Regions from separate parts of the Paenibacillus sp. LBL genome, predicted to be linked through region 1. Evidence: predicted binding sites of a transcription regulator. Region 1 holds the regulator's gene; each other region holds the start of a gene.
What was found. The regulator LexA, encoded in region 1, represses DNA repair genes until DNA is damaged. The targets are predictions, from matches to a motif close to CGAACATATGTTCG.

Region 1 (7,441 bases):
GTTGCAGTGCCCAGAAGGGCGTACAGCCCGGCAAGCGCAACGAGCACTAACGGCAGAACGTATTTACGTCCTTTAAACACATCACTCTTATCGGAGATGGTGGAACCTTGGTACGAGGACAGCCCTTGCTTCTTACGCTGCTTGTTGAGTTGTGACATATTCTTGTTGACTTTTCTTTCCCATGATCGTGACATATGGTTCCCCCTGGACTCAATTTCAATATGATTTAAACCATATAAATTTGGGAAACCGTGTTCAATTCTCTACAAATGAACCGGCATCCCAAATGTTATAATTCTATCCTTCTATCTGCCCATTAATCCTCTGATCAGATCATGAGACAGTTTTCATAGACTACTGCTTTAATCGTGGGCCGCCTTTTTCTTCATTTTCATCTACCCATTCAATCGATTCAAGCTGTTGTCTAAAGTTACTACGAATATTGTTAAGGTATATTTCCCGAAGCTCAGCCCGTTCCTTCTGCTCTTCTTCGGTCAACCCTTCACTCTTCTGTTTTCTTGCTAATACATTAATGCGTTCCACCAAAGTATCAATATCCATGCCTTCTCCTCCAATTCCAATATCATTTATAACTTAAACATGTGAAAAAGAGCTTGTCAAGGAAACCGCACCCTTGCAAACTCTCATTAAGAATAAATATGAATGTATGATCAGTATGAATGGGTTCTCCCCATCATTAACAATAGAGTATTAGTAATTAGAAATACACAATACGCGTTAGAATGGATTGCTCATTACTTACCACACCGGTAATGATAACACCTCTCCTGCCTGTATGTCAGGACCCTTCAAACCGTTCGTTCTTCTAATACTATCAATATATACGCGCGTATCCATATCAGCTGGTTTATGAAGGGAAGCGATACGCCATAAACTATCGCCGGATTGAACAATGACCAACTTCTCACCTGTCGGCTTCTCCATTCCCCCGGCAAAAACGGAATAGGCCCCCGTCCAAAAGGATGCAACAATCAGCAGAATGAATAGAAGTTTAATTAAGGGGATGGAAGTCATTCTGGATTTCAATTGATAGACCCAAGTCACCGAAGACTTCTCCGTTCGCACAGGAACGTTCTCATAAATACTACGGTATGTACTGTATTTCAACATGGAATCATCATCTCCCAAACAAGTGTTCTCTTATGAATTCATAATAACACGAACATTTGTTTGATACAATACCCAAAAGAACATTTGTTCTATCTTTTTTTAGAACTTATGTTTGTACGAACGGAAGTTCTATGTTATAATTTTCCCAAACGTTACTAAATGGGGTTGATACGGCATGTCGAAAATATCCAGCCGCCAGCTGGCGATCTTAGAGTTTATCCGCAACGAAGTTCGTAGCAAGGGTTACCCGCCTTCTGTCCGGGAAATCGGCGAGGCTGTAGGACTAGCTTCCAGTTCAACGGTCCATGGGCATCTAGACCGATTGGAGAAGAAAGGTTTGATCCGCCGTGACCCTACGAAGCCAAGAGCGATCGAACTGCTTGGCCAAGAAGAATCCGATAGCGCTAATCTGTTTACCCACACCATTGCCAGAGTGCCTGTTGTCGGTAAAGTCACTGCAGGCGTACCTATTACCGCCATGGAGAACATCGAGGATTACTTCCCCCTCCCTCAGCATTATGTAGGCGACGATAAGGTATTCATGTTATCTGTTGTTGGTGACAGCATGATTGAAGCTGGCATACATAGCGGTGACTATGTCATTGTTCGCCAGCAGCAAACTGCAGACAACGGGGACATTGTAGTAGCGATGACAGAGGAAGACGAAGCAACCGTAAAGACCTTCTACAAAGAGAAGGACCACGTTCGCTTGCAGCCGGAGAATCCTACTTACGAGCCCCTGCGCCTGAATCATGTAACCATTCTCGGCAAAGTCATCGGTCTCTTTAGGGATGTACACTAACTTCATATATCAATGAACAAGAGGTTACCTTCCCTTAGTTGGATGGTAACCTCTTGTGCTACGTTATTTAATCCTTAAGATTTCCGGTCCTTGCGCAAGACCATCGCCATGGCATTTTGCCTAAGATCTAATTGATACATTCTCTCAGCCATATTATATTCAGGCGAGCCTTCCCCGCCTGGACCCTCCGTGGACTTCAGAACAAGCTTATTATCTTTCACCGTAGGTGTAGTGCCCGGTCTGTAATAGGACGTGCTGGCTCTAGAAAACTCCTCCTCAAATTGCAGCTGCACCGCCTTACCACTCCCATGCTCCACCGCAAATGCATAGATTTGTATTCCGTGACAGTCCTTATATTGCGGGGCGAGTATGAACACATCCGCTTCCTGAAAAGGCAATCGAATCATCTGAAGAGCAGCGGAAGTTGGTTGTATGAAGGTGAGATCCTCAAGGACAACCACATCCTCCGAGGTCCCCTCTGCCGCGTACTTCACTTTGTAATCCCCTTTAAACGACAGATCCGTTTCGAGTCCGAAACAGCTGGGAGCTCCTAATTCCGTTATCTCTTCCTTATCGATGGCAACTACCTGTAACGTTCCTTCATCCGTTGTACCTTCTGCGCGAATCGTCTCCGTCACAGATGGGGATGGTCCCCCCCCTGCCGTATGCTGTTGTACCGTACGTTCCCCCCAAGGAAACTGAATCAATAGCAGTAGAGTGACAAACAATAGCACGCCAGTCATACCAACACGTAAATATGGACGACGCTTTGATCTATGGCTACCTTGGGTCAGTGACACCTGTACCTTATTTTTCATCTCGGCGGTAAATGGTTCATTTTGAAAAGGACCTTGTTGCGCTCGCTCGTACCAATCAGGCTTTTCCTCATTCATAACCAGAATTCTCCTTTAACATGTTCTGCACTTTTTTTCTCGCCCGATACAGCCTGGATTTAACCGTACCAGTCGCTACGTTTAGAAGCTCCGCTATCTGAGTGATCGGCATTTCGTAGTAAAGATCTAGAACCAGCACCTCCCTGAACTTTCTTGGCAGACTCATAATCATCCTCCATATCTCATCCGTATACTGACTTTCCATATATTCCGCTTCAGCTGACCGGCTCTGGTCATCCAGACGCGGCTTGTCCTGCAAGGTCACTTTCCGCAAGAAAAAAGCCTGTTTGTGCCGGAACGCCGTATGTCTTGTAATCGTAAGCAGCCATGTCTTTAACGTCGACTGCCCACGAAACGTATGTATTCCATAATAGGCCTTAATAAAAACCTCTTGGGCAATGTCATCAGCAAGAGCATGTTGCTTGGTCAAAAAATAGGCGTAATTCCATATATCATTTCCATACTGGTTCATCATTTCATTCAAGGTTTGTGTATCCATCTTCGACATTTGTGTTACGTATTCAAGCTCCAACCGATTCACCTCATCTAATTAGAGTCATTGAAGCGAGTAAAAGTTCCCTAATTTTGATAAATAAAAAAGGCATCTTCCCCCACATGGAGTAGATCCCCTTCATTCCCGGTTAATGTTAGCTGGTTTCTAAAGATTATGTTACTCACTCGTTAAAGGAGCCTGGTCCCAATCCAATTTAAATTCAGAACCAAATCTTCTTACGGATTCTATATCAGCAGTAAGATTAAAATCCTGCTCAGATCCGTAAAAACCCAATTGATAACTTCCTGCCGTATCTGTTTCTTTCCAATCCAATTGATATAAATGTTTTTCAAAAGACATAAATAAACCATTAAGACTAAATGAATTAAGCCTTTCAAGAGGAAATTCCGTCGTAACTCTAATATAATTTCGAATCGTCAGGTTGGTCCAACCAAAATTCAAATCATAGATTAAATGATCCGCTTCAAAAAACTTAAAATGGATCTGGCATCCTTCATTCTCACCAGGTATTCGTGATATAAAACGGAATTCAACCCGAGTTCCCTCTTCATGGAGGTCCCTAAGTACGGCCATTTATAATCTCCTCTACGGTTATTCCTTTGATTTCGGGTAATGTTATTGTAATCAAGCGTAGTTGGAATGACAAGTCGGCGCTGCCATACCTACACCGACTTAAACAAAAAAATCCCCACTGCCATATAGCAGCGGGGATTCCTCTATTAATACATCGTAATGTACTGATCGCGTTCCCATTGGTGAACTTGTGTGCGGTACATGTCCCATTCGATTTCCTTCAGCTCATAGAAATGCGCCAGCGCATGATCGCCGAGTGCGTCGGAAATAACTTCGCTGCGAATCAATTCGTTGAGCGCTTCCTTCAGGTTTGCCGGTAAGCTTGGGATACCTTCCTCGATCCGCTCTTCTTCCGTCATCACATAGATGTTACGGTCGATTGGAGCTGGGAGGGACAATTCGCGTTTAACGCCATCCAAACCTGCTTTTAGCATTACAGCAAGAGCGAGGTATGGGTTAGCTGCTGGATCCGGGTTACGCACTTCGATACGTGTGCTGAGGCCACGGGATGCAGGAATGCGGATCATCGGGCTGCGGTTGCTTGCAGACCACGCTACGTAGCAGGGTGCTTCGTAACCAGGCACGAGACGCTTGTACGAGTTAACCGTAGGGTTCGTAATCGCAGCAAATGCGCGTGCATGCTTAAGAATACCCGCCATGTAGTTACGAGCGGTTACGCTCAAGCCAAGCTCATCACTCTCATCAACAAACGCGTTCTCGTTGCCTTTGAAGAGCGATTGGTTGCAGTGCATACCCGAGCCGTTCACGCCAAAGAGTGGTTTCGGCATAAAGGTAGCAATCAGACCATGCTGACGAGCAATCGTCTTAACAACCAATTTAAAGGTTTGGATCTGATCGGCTGCTTTGATAGCACTCGCATATTTAAAGTCAATTTCGTGTTGGCCAGGAGCCACCTCATGGTGAGATGCTTCGATCTCAAAACCCATCTCTTCCAGCGTCAACACGATATCGCGGCGGCAATTCTCGCCAAGGTCCGTTGGTGCCAGGTCAAAGTATCCGCCTTGGTCATTGAGCTCCATGGTTGGGTTGCCTTTTTCATCAGTCTTGAACAGGAAGAATTCCGGTTCTGGACCTACATTCATTGAAGTGAAACCCATCTCTTCGGCTTCTTCCAAAGCTCTCTTCAGAATACCGCGCGGATCTCCGGCAAATGGAGTGCCGTCAGGCATATAGATATCGCAGATCAAACGCGCAACACGATCCTCGGATACCCATGGGAAAATCATAAAAGTATCGAGGTCCGGATACAGATACATATCGGATTCTTCAATACGTACATAACCTTCGATGGAAGAACCATCAAACATCATTTTATTATCAAGTGCTTTTGGCAGCTGGCTTACAGGAATTTCAACGTTTTTGATCGTTCCAAGCAAATCTGTAAATTGCAAGCGGATAAATCGAACATTTTCTTCTTGTGCAATGCGTAGAATGTCCTCTCTGGTATAACTCACTTTATCCTCTCCTTTTTAAATAAAAACTAGTAATGTGAATGAAGAATTACAGCATGGCAATCCTTATTTATTAAAAAACCGGGATAATTCCCCTTGAATCAATGAAACCTGACCCGGTCTTTTAGCGGTAATCAATTCCTGCTTCAGCAAACGACGCAGCTGCGACTCTGACATCTCACGGCGTCTGTTCTCCGTATCAGGAGTAATGACGGTAGCCTCTTCAGACTCTTTTGTGACAGGGTTCATAACTTGCTTAATGCCAGCGATGTTAACACCTTTCTCAATCAAAGCCTTAATCTCTAGCAGTCGCTCCACATCATTGAAGGAAAACAGGCGTTGGTTGCCCGATGTGCGGGCAGGGACAATTAAATTATGCTGCTCATAATAGCGTATCTGTCTGGCAGATAGATCCGTAAGCTTCATAACGATGCCTATCGGAAATAACGCCATATTCCTCCGAATCTCATCACCCATATCTCATCAACCTTCCAAGTGGTCTATTCTGATCCTATTGTACATTTCCTGATCAGCTACGTCAACCGCATGTAAGGATAACTCACAATAGTTTACGATCTTTCATACTTTGAAGGGCCATAAGTACCCCATATTTAACATGAGAGTACGTCAGACCCCCTTGCATATAACCAATGTATGGAGATCGGATAGGAGCATCTGCCGATAATTCAAGGCTTCCTCCCTGAATGAACGTGCCTGCCGCCATGATTACCGGGTGCTCATATCCAGGCATATCCCAAGGCTCAGGCACCACATGACTGTCTACTGCCGCTGCCCGCTGAATCCCTTGAACAAAAGCGATCAAGTGATCCGGTCCGGTAAAAGAAACGGCCTGGATCAAATCCGTCCGTTCGTCCTGCCAGCCCGGCTTGGTTGTAAATCCTACGGCCTCAAACATCGCAGCAGCATATACACTGCCCTTGACCGCTTGTCCCACCGTAGAAGGCGCGAGGAATAACCCCTGGTAAATCCCCCTCGTCGTGCCTAGCATAGCTCCCACCTCACGCCCGATTCCCGGAGCGGTAAGCCGATAGGCTGCCATATCCACATAGGCTTCCTTGCCACAGATGTAACCACCGGTTTCGGCAATGCCGCCGCCCGGGTTTTTGATGAGAGAACCTGCCATCAGGTCAACACCAACTTCGGTAGGCTCCAATTGCTCCGTAAACTCGCCATAGCAGTTATCTACGAAAATAATCAAATCCTCGCGAATGGAACGGATACGGGCAACCATTTCACCGATCTGAGAGACCGTAAAGGAAGAGCGCCAATCATATCCGCGGGAACGCTGGATACCGATGACTTTCGTTGTTGGCGTGATCATCATCTCCACCTGATTCCAATCAATCTCACCTTGTTCTGTTAGCGCAATCTCATGATAACCGATGCCAAAATCCCGAAGGGAACCCGTGCCGTCTCCAGGCTCGCCGATGACTTTATGAAGAGTGTCATACGGACGTCCGGAAATGTACAGCAGCTCATCTCCTGGTCTTAAAACGCCAAACAGCGCCGTCGAAATCGTATGCGTCCCGGAAGCAAAATGAGGACGCACCAGGGCCGATTCGGCCCCGAATACGTCTGCATATACTTCATCCAGCACTTCCCGCCCGCGATCATTGTATGCATAGCCGGTGGAAGCCGCGAAGTGAAAATCACTTACGTGATGCTTCTGGAAGGCATCGATCACCTTCCACTGATTGAAGTCCACGATCGCGTCAATCTCGCGCAAGCGCTGTCCTATTTTTGCTTCCATCTCATTGCTTAATCCAAGTATATCCTGCGAAAATCTTGCCATGACAAACCGCTCTCTCCTCTATTACACATGATGTCTCACATCTTAACACTTCATCTTTAATTCACGCTGTTGTATCTCCATTACTGCTGCTGAACGTAATCATGAAGCACATAACCCATCTTCTCGTAATCAGCTTTATTAATTCGAACCTCGTAGAGGATATCATTCTCATCAAGAGACTGCTCCAGCACGTCGCCGATACGGTATACAGCCGAGTTCAGATCGCCCCGGTCAGCGGGAATA
Region 2 (7,441 bases), on a different contig from region 1:
TGCAACTGAATTAGGATTGGATTTTGCTGAAACTTTTAATACTTCCATGGTAAGTACCTCCCCTGGGAATGTTGAGTGATGGTTTGCTTCCGCTTACTAGATGTTATTCGTGAGAGGGGAAAAAATTCCTGCTTTTTGCCATTCGTACCTAATTTAATTAAACGAATTTTACGGTTTTTAATCCATCCGCCATTCGTCTTCGTACATACGTATTTTTTGTATCTTGTGGGCTTTCCCTGTTTCTTCATCCATATCAACGCATACAGCATGGAACTGCCACTTGCCTTCATCGACCTGGAAACGAGCAGGAAGCTGGGTTTTGAACTTGTACATCACCGCATCGCGCTGCATGCCGAGTACCCCTTCCTTGGAGCCTACCATGCCGGTATCCGTAATGTAGGCAGTTCCACCCGGCAGTATCGTATCGTCATTGCTTTGCACATGCGTGTGCGTTCCAACCACCATAGAAGCCCGTCCTTCCAAATGCCAACCCATGGCAATTTTCTCAGAGGTCGCCTCGGCATGGAAGTCCACAAGAATGCATTTGTTTTTCTGGCGCAACTCATCTACAATTTCATCGGCTGCACGGAATGGACAATCGATGGCTGGCAGGAATGTTCTTCCCTGCAGGTTCACAATGGCCAATTGTTTGCCGTTTGCTTTAATAACCGTATATCCCCGTCCAGGTGTTCCAGGCGGAAAATTCGCCGGGCGAATCAAACGCGGTTCATCATCGATAAACTCAAAAATATCCTTGTTATCCCACGTGTGATTTCCCAAGGTGATGCCGTGGATGCCCCAATTGAAAAACTCATTGGCAATGGCCGAGGTAATGCCGCGTCCCGAAGCCGCGTTCTCGCCATTGGCAATGATGATGTGAGGATTATATTTGGACTTCAGCTCTGGCAGCGATTCTTTCAGCGCTTTGCGCCCTGTACTGCCGACAATATCACCGATGAATAGTACTTTGATGTCAATCACTCCTTAACGAGGGAATTCTGTCCTGCTCCAGCAGGAGCGTTCCCGGTTTTATGGATATCAGCCACTTTCCGATCTGATATCTTCAAAGATAAAAAGTGGCCGAATTGCGGCCACTTTTTAAGGTCCAAACTCTATTTTGCGTAATCCACCGCACGGGTCTCCCGGATAACGGTGACTTTGATATGACCTGGATAATCCAGTTCATTCTCAATGGTTTTGGTAATGTCGCGTGCCAAGCGGAATGCTTCGGCATCATCGATCTTCTCAGGCTGTACCATAACGCGAACTTCACGTCCCGCTTGAATGGCGTACGATTTCTCAACGCCTTCAAAGGATTCGGAAATTTCTTCGAGCTTCTCAAGGCGTCGGATATACGTCTCAAGTGTCTCTCTGCGCGCTCCCGGTCTGGCTGCGGACAATGCGTCAGCTGCGCCAACCAGCATGGCAATAACCGAGGTTGCTTCACAATCACCGTGGTGAGAGGCAATGCTGTTGATAACCACCGGATGTTCCTTGTATTTCTTCGCCAGCTCCACGCCGATTTCAACGTGCGATCCTTCCACTTCATGATCCAGCGCTTTACCGATGTCATGCAACAGTCCTGCCCGTTTCGCAAGCACGATGTCTTCGCCCAATTCGCCGGCCATTAGGCCAGTCAAGTAGGCCACTTCCATGGAATGTTTCAACACATTTTGTCCATAGCTTGTACGGAACTTCAGTCGGCCCAGAATTTTGATCAAATCTGGATGCAAACCGTGCACGCCAACTTCGAATGTGGCTTGTTCTCCATACTCGCGAATGCGTTCGTCCACTTCCTTGCGGGATTTCTCCACCATTTCTTCGATACGAGCCGGATGAATCCGTCCGTCCGCCACGAGCTTTTCCAAAGCTGTACGGGCAATTTCACGGCGAATCGGATCAAACCCGGAGAGAATAACAGCTTCCGGAGTATCATCGATAATAAGGTCAATCCCTGTAAGGGTTTCAAGCGCACGGATATTCCGGCCTTCACGTCCGATGATCCGGCCCTTCATTTCTTCGTTCGGCAAGGTGACAACAGAAACCGTTGTCTCTGCCACATGATCAGCCGCACAGCGTTGGATAGCCAGCGTGATGATCTCCCGTGATTTCTTGTCAGCCTCTTCTTTCGCCTGCTGCTCAATTTCTTTAATCATTTGAGCGGTTTCATGACGAACCTCTTGCTCGACATTGCTGAGAATGATACTGCGGGCATCCTCCATCGTAAGGTTGGAGATACGCTCCAGTTCTGTAGTTTGTTTCTTGTAAATAGCGTCGATTTGCTGCTGGGTCTCTTCTATTCGTTTCTCTTTGTTCGCCACTTGTTCTTCTTTACGTTCCAAAGATTCTATTTTTTTATCCAGCGACTCTTCCTTTTGCAACAATCTGCGTTCCTGCCGTTGAATTTCATTACGGCGCTCACGAGTGTCTTTTTCAGCTTCGGCTCTGATTTTATGAACTTCATCTTTTGCTTCAAGAACCGTTTCTTTCTTCAATGCCTCTGCTTCCTTCTTCGCACTCTCAACGATCTGCAAAGCGGCATGCTCGGCACTGGAAATTTTAGCTTCTGCAAGGGATTTGCGAATAAAATAACCGAACCCAAAGAATATAGCGGCTACAGCGAGAACGATTATGATCCAGATCCATGTATCCAGCATCTGTTTCACCTCCTCGTTGTTTCCTCCAAGGCATTCCTTGGGAAATGTTCAATTGTCAGTTTACTCATTCATACATAAAATTTTCCGGCAGAACCTGCCGTCCATACTGCGCACGTCCCATTAACGTTCGCAAATTCCACCATGAACAGCGGAATACATTTCACTATGAATTGGCGTTATAAGAATCTTTCACAAAGTAGTCACTTTTTTGGAAGGAAAAAGGTTTCTAATTTATGATAAAAGATTCATATTTATTTTAGTATTTATAAAAAGATATTGTCAAGGGAAAGCAATGGGTAAACGTCAGTTTCATCCAGTGGAACCAAATTCTTTTGCGAAGTTCTGCATTATGGCTGCCTTTTATTAGAAGTCATCCAGCTCTTCGTCCCACTCGCCTTGTTGCTGATCCTCTTCAATCAGAAGTTTAAGTACCTGCCGTACCTGTTCTCCACCAAACCCTCGCCGCATTAAATAGGCGCCCGTTTTACGTTTGCGATCCAACTGCTCGCCATGGGTTTGCTGCCATTTTTTCCTCCCGACCGTCAGCGCACTCTCAAGTTCCGCATCCGCGCTAATCTCGCCCAACGCCTCTGATATAAGCTCAGTGCCTATTCCCTTTTGCCTCAGTTCCTGCTTAACCCACAATCTTCCCTTCTTATGGCTCGTCATTCGCTGTTCCGCCCACATCTTGGCATAGAGCGCATCATCTACGAGGTTATCCTTCTCCAAGCGCTCCAAGGTTGTCTCTACACTATTCTGCTCAAAGCCTTTTTGCTGCAGACGCTGTGAAATTTCCTTAGCCGTTCTGGGTTTTCGGGACAGATGATTCAGCGCCTCTACGTAAGCGCGCTGCCGTTCATCTGCAACAATAATTTCCTGCAGTTCCTCCTTGCGAAAAACATTGCCCTTCAACAAGCGATATTTCAGCATAACGTCCTCATGAACGGTCATCTGATAAGGCCCAAATGCGATCTGATAGCGGTGTTTGGGCTTTCTCAGCATCTCGACCGAAGTTACGATCAGATCCTCATTATCGGGAAAATGTCCAATACCTGAAGTTTCCTCCTCCTCAGACACTCCCATATTCTCTTCTTTCATAAACGCTCCTCTCACTTCAGCATCAATATCCCGGCAAAAATATCCGAGCGATTCCTCGATTAAGTTAAATGCAAAGAAGACCGTCAGGCGTTACAAACACCGGACAGTCCTCAACACTCTAAAAGCTAAACCGTTATTACTACTCTACCTTAAACAATTCCTGCTCTTCTATTTCATCTTGTTCCTTATCCTCTGCGGAAGGCTCAGGAACAGCCGTGGTCAGGTTGCTTGCTTCACGGATTTTATTCTCGATTACACTCGCGATTTCCGGGTGCTCCTTCAAGAATTGCTTCGCATTCTCACGTCCTTGACCCAGACGGTCACCAGAATAAGAATACCAAGCACCACTCTTGTCTACGATATCCAGTTCCGTTCCGATATCAATCAGGCTTCCCTCTCTAGAGATGCCCTCACCGTACATAATATCTAGCTCAGCCTGTTTGAAAGGCGGCGCTACCTTGTTCTTAACAACCTTAATCCGTGTGCGGTTACCCACCACATCGTTACCCATCTTGATGCTCTCAATCCGGCGCACGTCCAAACGAACCGTGGAATAGAACTTCAGAGCACGTCCGCCCGGAGTAGTCTCAGGGTTACCGAACATAACACCAACCTTCTCACGAAGCTGGTTGATAAAGATGGTAATCGTTTTCGACTTATTGATGGCACCCGACAATTTACGAAGAGCTTGAGACATCAGACGAGCTTGCAGACCCACGTGGGAATCACCCATATCGCCTTCAATTTCAGCTTTCGGCACAAGCGCAGCAACCGAGTCAATAACAATAATATCTACGGCACCACTGCGTACCAATGCTTCCGCAATTTCAAGCCCCTGTTCACCCGTATCCGGTTGGGAGAGCAGCAATTCATCAATATTAACACCCAGTTTGCTTGCATACGATGGATCCAAGGCATGCTCGGCATCGATAAATGCAGCTTGTCCGCCAGCCTTCTGAACTTCAGCAATAGCATGGAGGGCTACTGTTGTTTTACCGGAGGATTCCGGTCCATATACTTCAATAATCCGGCCTTTAGGCAAACCGCCGGTTCCTAAAGCTATATCCAACGCCAACGATCCACTTGGCACAATCTCTACCTGCATATGGGTGGACTCACCCAGTTTCATGATGGAACCTTTACCGAACTGTTTCTCTATCTGACGAAGCGCCATCTCCAGCGCAGCACGACGATCTGACAATTGTTCCACAACCCTTCACTGTTGATAGTCATATCATACCTTGTTTTGACACGTTTGCCAAGCTTTTTTTCGAACATACATTCGTTTTTTTATTCGGCGCTCCTTCCCTCCCATGCTCTGAACCCTATGTAAAAAAGAAGAAGAACCGCAGCAATATCATTCGATATGCCACGGTTCTTCCGTACTTCACATTATACTCGGAACCATTCTTCAATTCAAGAACAGCTACCAAGACAGGTGTAAATAATTTACTTTTTATCAAAAGCGGCTTCCTTCGGCTTAGGGGGAAGCTAGGCCTGCTTGGAGGCAACGAGACGCTGCCAAAGCCGATACAGCAGCGCCTTGGTTGCACGGAGCCGGATCGTCTCACGGTTGCCCTGCAGGTGCAGCTCATGCACTTCCGTTTCTTTTCCCCGTTCGGACAATCCAATGTACACAAGGCCAACGGGCTTGCGTTCGGCGTAACCTGGACCTGCTACACCTGTTACCGACAAACCAAAATCACTGTCGGTCACCATCCGGACATGATCCGCAAGCGCCTCGGCAACCTCCGCACTGACAGCGCCCGGCGCATCATCACCTTCAAGCAGCGCATGCGGGATATGTACAAGCTTCTCTTTGATCTGATTGGTATAACAGATGATTCCGCCCAGAAACATCGAAGCACTGCCGGGAATGGATGTCAGCGCCTCTGCCACGAGCCCTCCGGTACAACTCTCGGCCGCGCTCAGCGTCCAGCTTCGATCTGCCATAAGGTCTACAATGACCTTCTCAATCGGCACGTCCTCGTTGGCATACATAAACTCAGGACCTCTCTCCTGAATTCTGGTCTCCAGCTCATTCAGCCGGACCATAGCCTCAGACTCACTCGCTGCCTTCGTGGAGATCCGGACCGTAACCTCCCCTTCCTTGGCATACAAGGCGATGGTCGGATCCGTCTGTGCGGTTATCAGGTCCTCCAGTCGCTGATCAAGTGCGGATTCCCCAATGCCTGCGAACTTGAGCATCTTCGAGTAGATGGGGAGCTCGCCGGTCAGGACGTGCTGAAGAAGCCAGGGCTTGGCCTCCTGCTCAAACATCGGGATCAGTTCTTTTGGCGGCCCGGGCAAAACAATATAATGAGTGCCTTCAAAAGAAATAGCATTTCCCACGGCAAGCCCCGTCTCGTTAGGCAGCGGTGTACCTCCCTCGATGGCCAGAGCCTGACGCCGATTATTCTCCGTCATCACAGATCCCCGGTCATGGAAGAAACGTTCGACCCGGTCCATGGCCATCCGGTCAATATGCAACGACCGGTTCATATAGGAAGCTAAGGCATCCTTCGTCAGATCATCCTGTGTAGGTCCGAGGCCGCCGGACAGAAGCACGATATCAGCTCTGCCGCTGGACAGCCTGAGGGCCTCCTTGAGCCTCTCCATGTTATCCCCGACAACCGTTTGATAGTACACATCGATTCCCATTGAAGCAAGCTCTCTGGACAAGTACTGGGCATTGGTATTGACGATCTGTCCCAGCAGAAGTTCTGTACCAACTGCAATGATTTCTGCTTTCATGATTAGTCGATCCTCCTGTATCTGCTGTATCTGCTGTCTCTACTGTATCTGCACATTCTATTCAACTTCATTATGTTCTTACGCTCACGGAAGAAAAAAGCAATAGGATTGCTCCTATTGCTATTATGCCCCGGTACCTTTGAGAAGGTGCCTGTTCTGGACAAAATATTCGATTCCCGAATATAGCGTAATAATCGCAGCTGCCCAGATGGCAATGACATCAAACGGAATCCCCATAAACACAAACGGGAAATTGTTGATAAGAAGCGCAACAATTGCCACAATCTGAATCACCGTTTTAATTTTTCCCGATTGGCCTGCTGCAACAACGGAACCCTCCAGAAGCGCAATCTGCCGCAAGCCGGTAACCGCGAATTCCCTGCTGATGATGACAACAGCAATCCACGATTCGCATTTTCCCATCTCTACGAGCGATATGAGTACGGCGGCCACCAGCAGTTTGTCAGCCAGCGGATCAAGAAGTTTTCCCAGGTTAGTCACCATATTGTTTTTTCGGGCCAAATAGCCGTCAATCCCATCCGTGCTCGCAGCAAGTATAAAGATCAATGCCGCAATCAATTGGTTATATGGCAGGACAAAATCATTCCACACAATGGGGGCCGGGTAAAAATCAAAATCCACCAGTAGAAAAATCATCATGACAGGAATCAAGCAAATCCGGGCCAACGTAATACGATTGGGTAAATTCATGGGGCAACCTCCCTTGCAACGGGTTGTCTAGCTAACTTGGCAGACCCCGCAGCAGTTAAACTGCCGCAATTCAACAGGGTCGCTCTTCCCAAGAGCCTAAAGGGTTTGAAGCGTGAATCGCTGTCTGTCATATTCATCCCCCAGTAATCTATGTATACGTTAATCCTTATATATCGTGTTTTAGTATAATATTTCAGTTGACACCCTGTCAAAAGAAACAA
Region 3 (7,441 bases), on a different contig from region 1:
ACTCAGTCTGTTTCCTCTGCTAACATTTCAAGAAGTACACGATAAATTTTTCTTTGTTTGGCCTCACTTTGCTGCAGCATAAGTGTAACACTTTCCCAGACCCAGTTCTTCTGATAGAGATATTCTTCATTGTCGTTATCCATAAGATTGAAGATGCTTACATCAAGAGCGTCTGCGATTTTAATGAGTGTTTGGATCCTAAAATTCTTCTCTCCTCGTTCAATTTGACCGACATAAGATCCTGTTGATCCTATAGCTTCTGCAAGTTGTTCTTGGGTCCATTGTTTTGCCATTCGATAAAGTCGGATTCTTGAACCTATCAGTTCCATCACATTATTCATCTCTACACCTCGTAGTCAGTGTAGAACATGAAATAGTCACAATTGGAGTTCTTATAACGACTATTTTCATGTTGTTATTGTCGTTTTTGTTTGTGTTAGTTATAATTTTCCATGAGCCTCCATATTTAATATGTAATTCGCAAGTTTACTGAGGAGGCCAAAGTTAACAAGAGAGATGTGTTTCAAGCATTATTCTATTATGTTGCTAGATGGGCCAACTGTCCAAGGAATAAAAGTGAGGAAATGAAAATGAAGGAATTTAAGCAGGGGGATTTTTTGTACAGTAGCTCAAGACTGTATAGGTCAGTTCCAGAAAAGAAACAAAAACGTGGGTTAAACATATTGTTATATTTCATTAGTGCTGCTTATCTTTTGACAACAATAGGTGCTGTTATGTATTATTGCTATATTTTTTTAAAGTTTGCTTTATGATATTTGCCGCATTAATACATACATATTGAAGACTCCCGAGATATGGGGATATTTCAAGGAGAGAACTAAATGAAAAGAGAAATTGAGAGAGCACGCATAGAATTATACGAGCTTGTAGAAGAATTCAACCTCACTGATCCTATTGTACTGTTGAAGTCAAAGGAATTAGATGAGCTATTAAATCAATATGATGAATTGCTATTAAAAGAAAAATCATCATTAAAATAATAGCGACTGTTTAGCTTTCTGTTTATTCGTGAGACCTAATTTAGTTCAATAACTATGGCTGCTTTTCTGGTTGAGCTCATCGAAAAGAGAAGTGAATGATTGCTTTCAAATAAATTGAGAAAAAATAGATGGTTTATTTGCACATAAAAAATCCCATCAATATTTTTATTGTTGGGATTTTTACATGTTTTATTTTATATGCTAAGGGGATTCAAAACAAAAGTATCGTATACTTATATTGGTGCCAATGGAAAAGGTTAACTTATTCCTGTGGTGAAATCGTTTCTAAAATGAACATTACAAATCCCAAACGGTGGGTTTTGTATAATATTGATCTAGTAAAAAGATTGCTTGAGCTCTGTAAATCGCTCTATGACAAAAGTGTATAATACAAGATCTTATGATGCAATACGATTATTATTTGAAACAGATAGAAGAAACGATATAAGCGAGATCTAGTAGTATCTTCAAAGAAAGGGTTGTGTCTTGTTAGATGATTTCATCATCGCTTCTTTTTATAAACTCTAGTATTTCTAATGTAATTTCTGAGATGGCATCCTCTTTAGGTAGATGAATGTATCTACTAATAGAGAGGATGTCTTTTTTAAATAAATCAATGAGTGCCAAAATTGATTCGTGATCATTATTCTTGGCAGCTTGTAATAATTCTAGGAATTCATGGTCTGTGATAATTTTCTTAACATTTTCTTTTTCCATTTATTCACCGCCTGTTGCGTCATGTTTAATTGATTGGCGACCTCGGATTCGGTTTGTTCGAATAAATACAATTGAGAAATAATAAATTTCCCCTGAGGTGGTAATGCTTCTAATAGTTGTTCTACGATAATCCTGTCCTCACTACTCAAGGTTGAACTAGTAATTGTGAACTGCTCCATTCCATTGAAATAACATTCTCTCCGTTTAATAGTTTTCGCGCGGTATTGAACCCTCCAACCAATACGGTATACTTCTTTCTTAAATCGTTCGTAGACATTTACTTGCTTCTCCATTGATCTATCCTCCCTTCATCCTTTCTAAATATAGGGAAATATATTGGGTGTTTCCACAACCAAAATAGGAACATTTGTTCCCCATTATAACACTTTTCTAATCTTTCGAGTTGTGAAGTTTAACTTATATGTTCCCTACATTATAAAAAATAAGGTGCGGAGGGGATTTCCTATGCAAGTAACAGATTTTGCAACATTAGTTACTAATGTCGGTTTTCCAGTAACACTATGTTTTATCCTCATTCGTTATGTATTACAAACCATTGTAGAGAAATTGGATTCTTTGGATGAATCTCTGAATCAATTAACTGAAGTTATCCATTCCCTTAAAATGAATGAGAGCGAGAAAAAAGATCAGGATTAGAATATATTATATGTAGTTTGAAATTATATATGTATACTTGAATGGCCTGCACTCAGGGGGTATCCCGCTTCACAACCTATTTATTGCTAAGGAGGAAACCATGAAAATAATCGATTATATTTACGGGATCGATGTTTCAAGCAGAAGCAAAAATTTAGGCTGGGTAAAAATTAATGCAATGGGAGAAATCGTAGATGGAGGCATAGGACTTAATAGATTGCCGTACATTCTTGATCAGGATATCAAAAATAAGAGTCTCAGCATTGCAATTGGAATAGAAGCAGTGATGTGGTATCCTTTTCCGGACATAACTGATGGAGTTTACGAAATGAAAGGCAGATTTCCTGAGGAATTAGGAATGTACAGGTGCCACCAAGGAGTAGCAGCAGCAACGACGGTCAAGACAATGTTGCTAGAAAGATCTATTTTTCTTGATAAGGATACACTAAAGACGGATGCGACCAAAAATGTCAAGAAAATGCTAATTGGTGATTCACGAATATTTCTGTACGAGGGATTTGGAGCTGGTGAATACAAACCTAAGGGGAACTATAATCTATTTATGAATAATGCGTCTTTGTCAGTCCCCAATGGCCCCTTACTTAAAGGAGAAGATTCTATTGATGCGTTTGTTATTGCATCAGCAGCTTTATATGGTTTAACTTCCTATATAAACCCCAATTTCCCAAACCAATATACAAAGCATTTGGTTGTAACATATGACAACCAATACAAAACGATTTTTCAGGGACTCCACGAAACAATATATCATGCTGGGTACCATTGTATTTGGGAATCGATAGTGGGACACTCTTTTAAGGAAGACGAACCTAAAGTGTGTAATATTTACGGGTTTAAATGGAAGTGATGACGATTTATAAATAAAGTGTTTTTCTCTTCAATGATCTATTCTAATTCGAAGATAGAGAGGAGCAACACCACGAATGAAAAATCCAAACGACATTACATATCACGCTACGTACGAACCAGATATGAAGAAGATGGTTAAAGCATTACAAATTATTTTTGAAGCTAGGGTTGATGATACGAATCAGGATAATGCGAAAGATACAAATACGAGTTGTATTGAGAATGAATCCTCAATTATTATTAGGAACTCAGAGAACTCAAGAGTATAAAAGAAGATCAATGAGCTGATTATTAGAACCTTGATATATTTTTAATTACTAAGAGATGAATGATCTAGTAAGAGGACCTAGCCAATTAGTACTACATATGATACCTTATGATAGGTAAGGATATCCATATAAGGTGGGGGAACTCATGAAAAAGGCACTAAAGCTACCTCTTTTAATCGCCACATTAGTTTCAGTAATACTGTTTATAAGTCCATTAGCTAAACTAGAGGCTGCATCCAATATTATCCCTAGTAATGCATATGCCTCTGAAGCAATTGCGATATTTTTAGATGGGCAGCTAGTTGTAACGAAAGAAAAAACATACACCCTTGATGGGATCAAGAAGAGTGGTATCTATTTACCAGTAAAACTTTTAGCCAAGCTCAAGAATGTAAAAGTAAATTATACTAAGCCGATTACGGTCAAATCTGATATAGGCACTTTTAAACTGGATCATACAAATTCATATTTGTATGATGATACGACTTATATAACAATTGAAGATTTTTATAAAATGACAGGCTTATCAGGGAAGTATCTTTATGAACCTAATTCCCTTTTTTTATGGAGTGACACGAGTGGGAAATCTAAAACTACACAACTAATTGATCAAATTAATAAAGTTTCAGATGATCTAAAAAATTATATGGGTAAGAAAGTATACATATATAAAGGTGAAAAAGTGGGTCACGTCATTGAAATAGATCCAATAACCGGTGATTCAGTTAGATTTAATATCCTCCTCAATAATGGTAAGGTAATTGAGGAGATTGTTATTGGTGAGATACCCGATTCATTTTGCACTTATTTCCACTATGAGCTCATGAGTTATCTTTATACAGGAAAGTATTTCTGGGCAAATAAAAATCTCTTACCATCCTCAAATCCCTTGTTGAATATTGAAAAAGTATATTTCAAATCAATTAAAATGAAGGGGAAAGATTTAATTATTCAAGCAAAGCGTGCGAGCGGGCATGATGTCACTTTTAAGCTGAGTTTTTACGATGATCCTAGTGAACCAATTAAGAATGGATTTTATTCAACGAATCCGAAGAGTGTTTACACCAACTGGTCTTCTAATGTCTGGACTAAAATAACACAACAAAAAATAAGTATAGGTATGTCTCAGGATCAAGTTTTCTTGTCTTGGGGGGCACCAGACGAAATAAACTCGTACACAAGTGCTAAGATGAAAATTGACCAGTGGGTTTATGGAAGAACGTACATACACTTCCATAATGGAAAACTTAACTCTTGGACTGATTTCTAATAAATCTTTCAGAGAAATATTATAAGGAGACAAAGACATGACAGAAAAAAAGGAAATTCATTTAGACAAACAAATGTTTCCTTTGTCGATTGATGGAAAAATGGTCACTCCACATGAATGCGTAACAATGATAGAAACTGTTCGTACAATGCGCTTAGAAACGTCTAATGAGATAACAACTAACCAGAAAAAACGGGTTAAGTTTCATGAGGATAGAGGCACATCGAAGAGTCTATGAGTGTTGGTTTTGACTATTGTAGCTGGATAGATTGGTCTAACTTGCAAAAGAAATATTTTGGGTTTAGCTCTGGACAAGGGGAACCCTCCTAAGAGCTGAAATATCTCTTATATATCTCACACTATTATGGATAAATCGATTCCTTTTGTCTTTACGACTCGTAGACAGAATGGTATATTTATAAATAACTAAATGATTTCAAAAGAGGAAGCACCTCTATATTGGCTCTAGTAGCCATTATAGAGGTGCTTTTTTTTTATTTCAAGAATTTGGGTGAGAAGTAAGAACCATGTAATTACTTTCTGGAAATATAAATTTAACCATGCATGAGCACCTCACTCATTTTGAATTGCTTTCAGACAATACAAACTAATTTCAGTAGGAGATGAGTAAAAGAAATGAAGATAATTTCAAAGATGAAAACTATCTATCAGCAATTTGGTCTAGTGAACAGAAGAGCATCAGGACATTTGAGGAGAAAACTATTTTCTTTAGCCATGATGTTAATCGTCACTTTAAGTCTTGCTCCAGAAAATGTTAACGCTGCAGAAATGCATCGGTTTGAATATGCATCATCTGAGAATTTGACTCAGCAGGAAATCGACCCAGCCCTTGCTCCAGAAGCTTCATTCTTATTATCACCAAGTAAAGAAGCAAGAAACGGCCTTGGATATTATCGAGATGAAGTTATTCCAGGAGAGAAAAGAAAATACACATTCTATGTGAAGAACCTGCTAGATGAGAAAATTAATCTCAAAATTTATGCTACAGATGCATTACCGGCTCAGAACGGAGGTAGAGGTTTTGGTAGTTATAACACAGGAGTGACGCTTGGAGGCTCGTGGTTTTACCCACAGGGGCCCAAAGACATTACATTGGGACCGAATGAAATGCGGGAATATACCTACACAGTTAAAATCCCCGAAAATCTAGAACCCGGACAGCATATCGGGGTAGTGGGAGTATCGCAGTTTAGAGAGGGTCAAGAAATAAAGACGAATATTGAGAACGCAACTTTAACTCCAGATGTATTAGAAGAACTCGGTATGTGGGTTGTTATGGATTATAAAATTGATAAAGCTAAACATGGCATGTCGATTAACTCTTTGAACCACGATTATGTGGCATCAGGGGAATCGAGATTTACAATCGATCTTGAAAACAAAGGCACCATTCTAGAACAACCAACAGGTTACTTGGAGATTAGGGATAGTGCTAAAAAAGTCGTATTCCGTGAGGATTACGAAGCTGGATCCATTTACTACGGAACGACTGCCAAAATGGTAAGTATTGCCGAAAACCAGCTGCTGCTGCCTGGTAATTATGAAGCTTACTTTGAAGCTAATTTCAATGGTCAGAAAGAATGGAGAATCTTCCAGTTTACTGTAACTCCTAAGGAAAAGGATGAAGCTCAAGCGGCGATGGAGCACAGCCAAAAGCTCGAAGTAACCGATGGCATTCCAGACTGGCTGAAATATGTAATTGTCATTGGTTTGCTTCTGATCCTGCTTCTATTAATTCTTCTATTACTATCTAAACGGAAGAAAGGCGACATTGAGGATCGAATTAAAATGTACTTGGAAAAGGGATTTACTTTTGACAAAGCAAGGAAGAAAGTGCAACTTGACCAAAAGACATTCACTCTTTATGTTGTCAAACTCGGGTATGTACCAGATGGTAGTGAACCTGAGTGGCATAAAACTATTCATACGAGCAAGTATGGAAAACGCATCGAGAGGGTTGAGAATTCCACTGCAAATTTAGAAGATACGTTTAGAAATACTAGTGGTGCTGTGATAATACTTGGAGAAGAGCAAGATGTTGTAACGGAAGGATCTGCATCATCTGAAAACCTGAAGAGGGGTGAGGACGATGTAGGCAAAGGAGCATAATCAACTAAAGAAGTGATACGGTTTCCGTTAGAACAAGTCGGAAAGCAGAATGGAAAATAAACGTAATTTGGAGGTCTGTATACATGGCTGCAGAAAGAGATGTACATAAAAACAGGAGAAAACCTGGTAAGAAACGTTATTTAAGCGCACTGCTGGCTGCTTCGTTATTGATACCGAGCGTATTAATGCCAGGAAAGAATACGGTAGAGGGCGCTGGGCATGCGAATATTGAAGACATTGGATACTATTATGAAGATCATCAATCACGTACTCGTGCATATCTAACTTTGAGTGATGGCAGGAAGATTCTCTTCAGAGACAGGGGAGAATACTCCGGTCCTGCTGATAAAGATAAACTAGACGAAATAGGCTCGGATATTAAAAAGTATAATGCGCAAAGCCCTGATGACAAAGGTGTAGGTATGCGCCTGATGTCTAACGGGGACTTTTACTACCGGAAAGACTCAGGTTACAATCCGGCGAGTTCTTTTGAAAAGATAGCGTCTGGGTGGACAGATTTCGTGTAC

Region 2: the regulator LexA is predicted to act here: its motif matches at 5,027-5,040, upstream of recA (recombinase RecA).
Region 3: the regulator LexA is predicted to act here: its motif matches at 2,079-2,092, upstream of M2277_RS31065 (sigma-70 RNA polymerase sigma factor region 4 domain-containing protein).

Annotation. Positions count from the first base shown of each region.
Region 1 is NZ_JARXYU010000004.1:434,897-442,337, reverse strand. Features, by position in the region: gene M2277_RS13280 (hypothetical protein) at 1-194, opposite strand, end outside; gene M2277_RS13275 (DUF896 domain-containing protein) at 355-561, opposite strand; gene M2277_RS13270 (LysM peptidoglycan-binding domain-containing protein) at 760-1,131, opposite strand; gene lexA (transcriptional repressor LexA) at 1,307-1,933, shown strand; gene M2277_RS13260 (hypothetical protein) at 2,008-2,826, opposite strand; gene M2277_RS13255 (RNA polymerase sigma factor) at 2,819-3,358, opposite strand; gene M2277_RS13250 (hypothetical protein) at 3,497-3,913, opposite strand; gene glnA (type I glutamate--ammonia ligase) at 4,060-5,388, opposite strand; gene M2277_RS13240 (MerR family transcriptional regulator) at 5,452-5,862, opposite strand; gene M2277_RS13235 (methionine gamma-lyase family protein) at 5,945-7,198, opposite strand; gene hflX (GTPase HflX) at 7,279-7,441, opposite strand, start outside.
Region 2 is NZ_JARXYU010000001.1:77,979-85,419, forward strand. Features, by position in the region: gene M2277_RS00375 (stage V sporulation protein S) at 1-48, opposite strand, end outside; gene M2277_RS00380 (TIGR00282 family metallophosphoesterase) at 178-981, opposite strand; gene rny (ribonuclease Y) at 1,113-2,654, opposite strand; gene M2277_RS00390 (regulatory protein RecX) at 3,021-3,755, opposite strand; gene recA (recombinase RecA) at 3,895-4,956, opposite strand; gene M2277_RS00400 (competence/damage-inducible protein A) at 5,247-6,509, opposite strand; gene pgsA (CDP-diacylglycerol--glycerol-3-phosphate 3-phosphatidyltransferase) at 6,633-7,220, opposite strand.
Region 3 is NZ_JARXYU010000033.1:3,003-10,443, forward strand. Features, by position in the region: gene M2277_RS31050 (helix-turn-helix domain-containing protein) at 3-341, opposite strand; gene M2277_RS31055 (aspartyl-phosphate phosphatase Spo0E family protein) at 843-1,001, shown strand; gene M2277_RS31060 (hypothetical protein) at 1,491-1,718, opposite strand; gene M2277_RS31065 (sigma-70 RNA polymerase sigma factor region 4 domain-containing protein) at 1,670-2,011, opposite strand; gene M2277_RS31070 (hypothetical protein) at 2,184-2,375, shown strand; gene M2277_RS31075 (hypothetical protein) at 2,476-3,243, shown strand; gene M2277_RS31080 (hypothetical protein) at 3,660-4,784, shown strand; gene M2277_RS31085 (hypothetical protein) at 4,822-5,022, shown strand; gene M2277_RS31090 (COG1470 family protein) at 5,421-6,914, shown strand; gene M2277_RS31095 (RCC1 domain-containing protein) at 6,998-7,441, shown strand, end outside.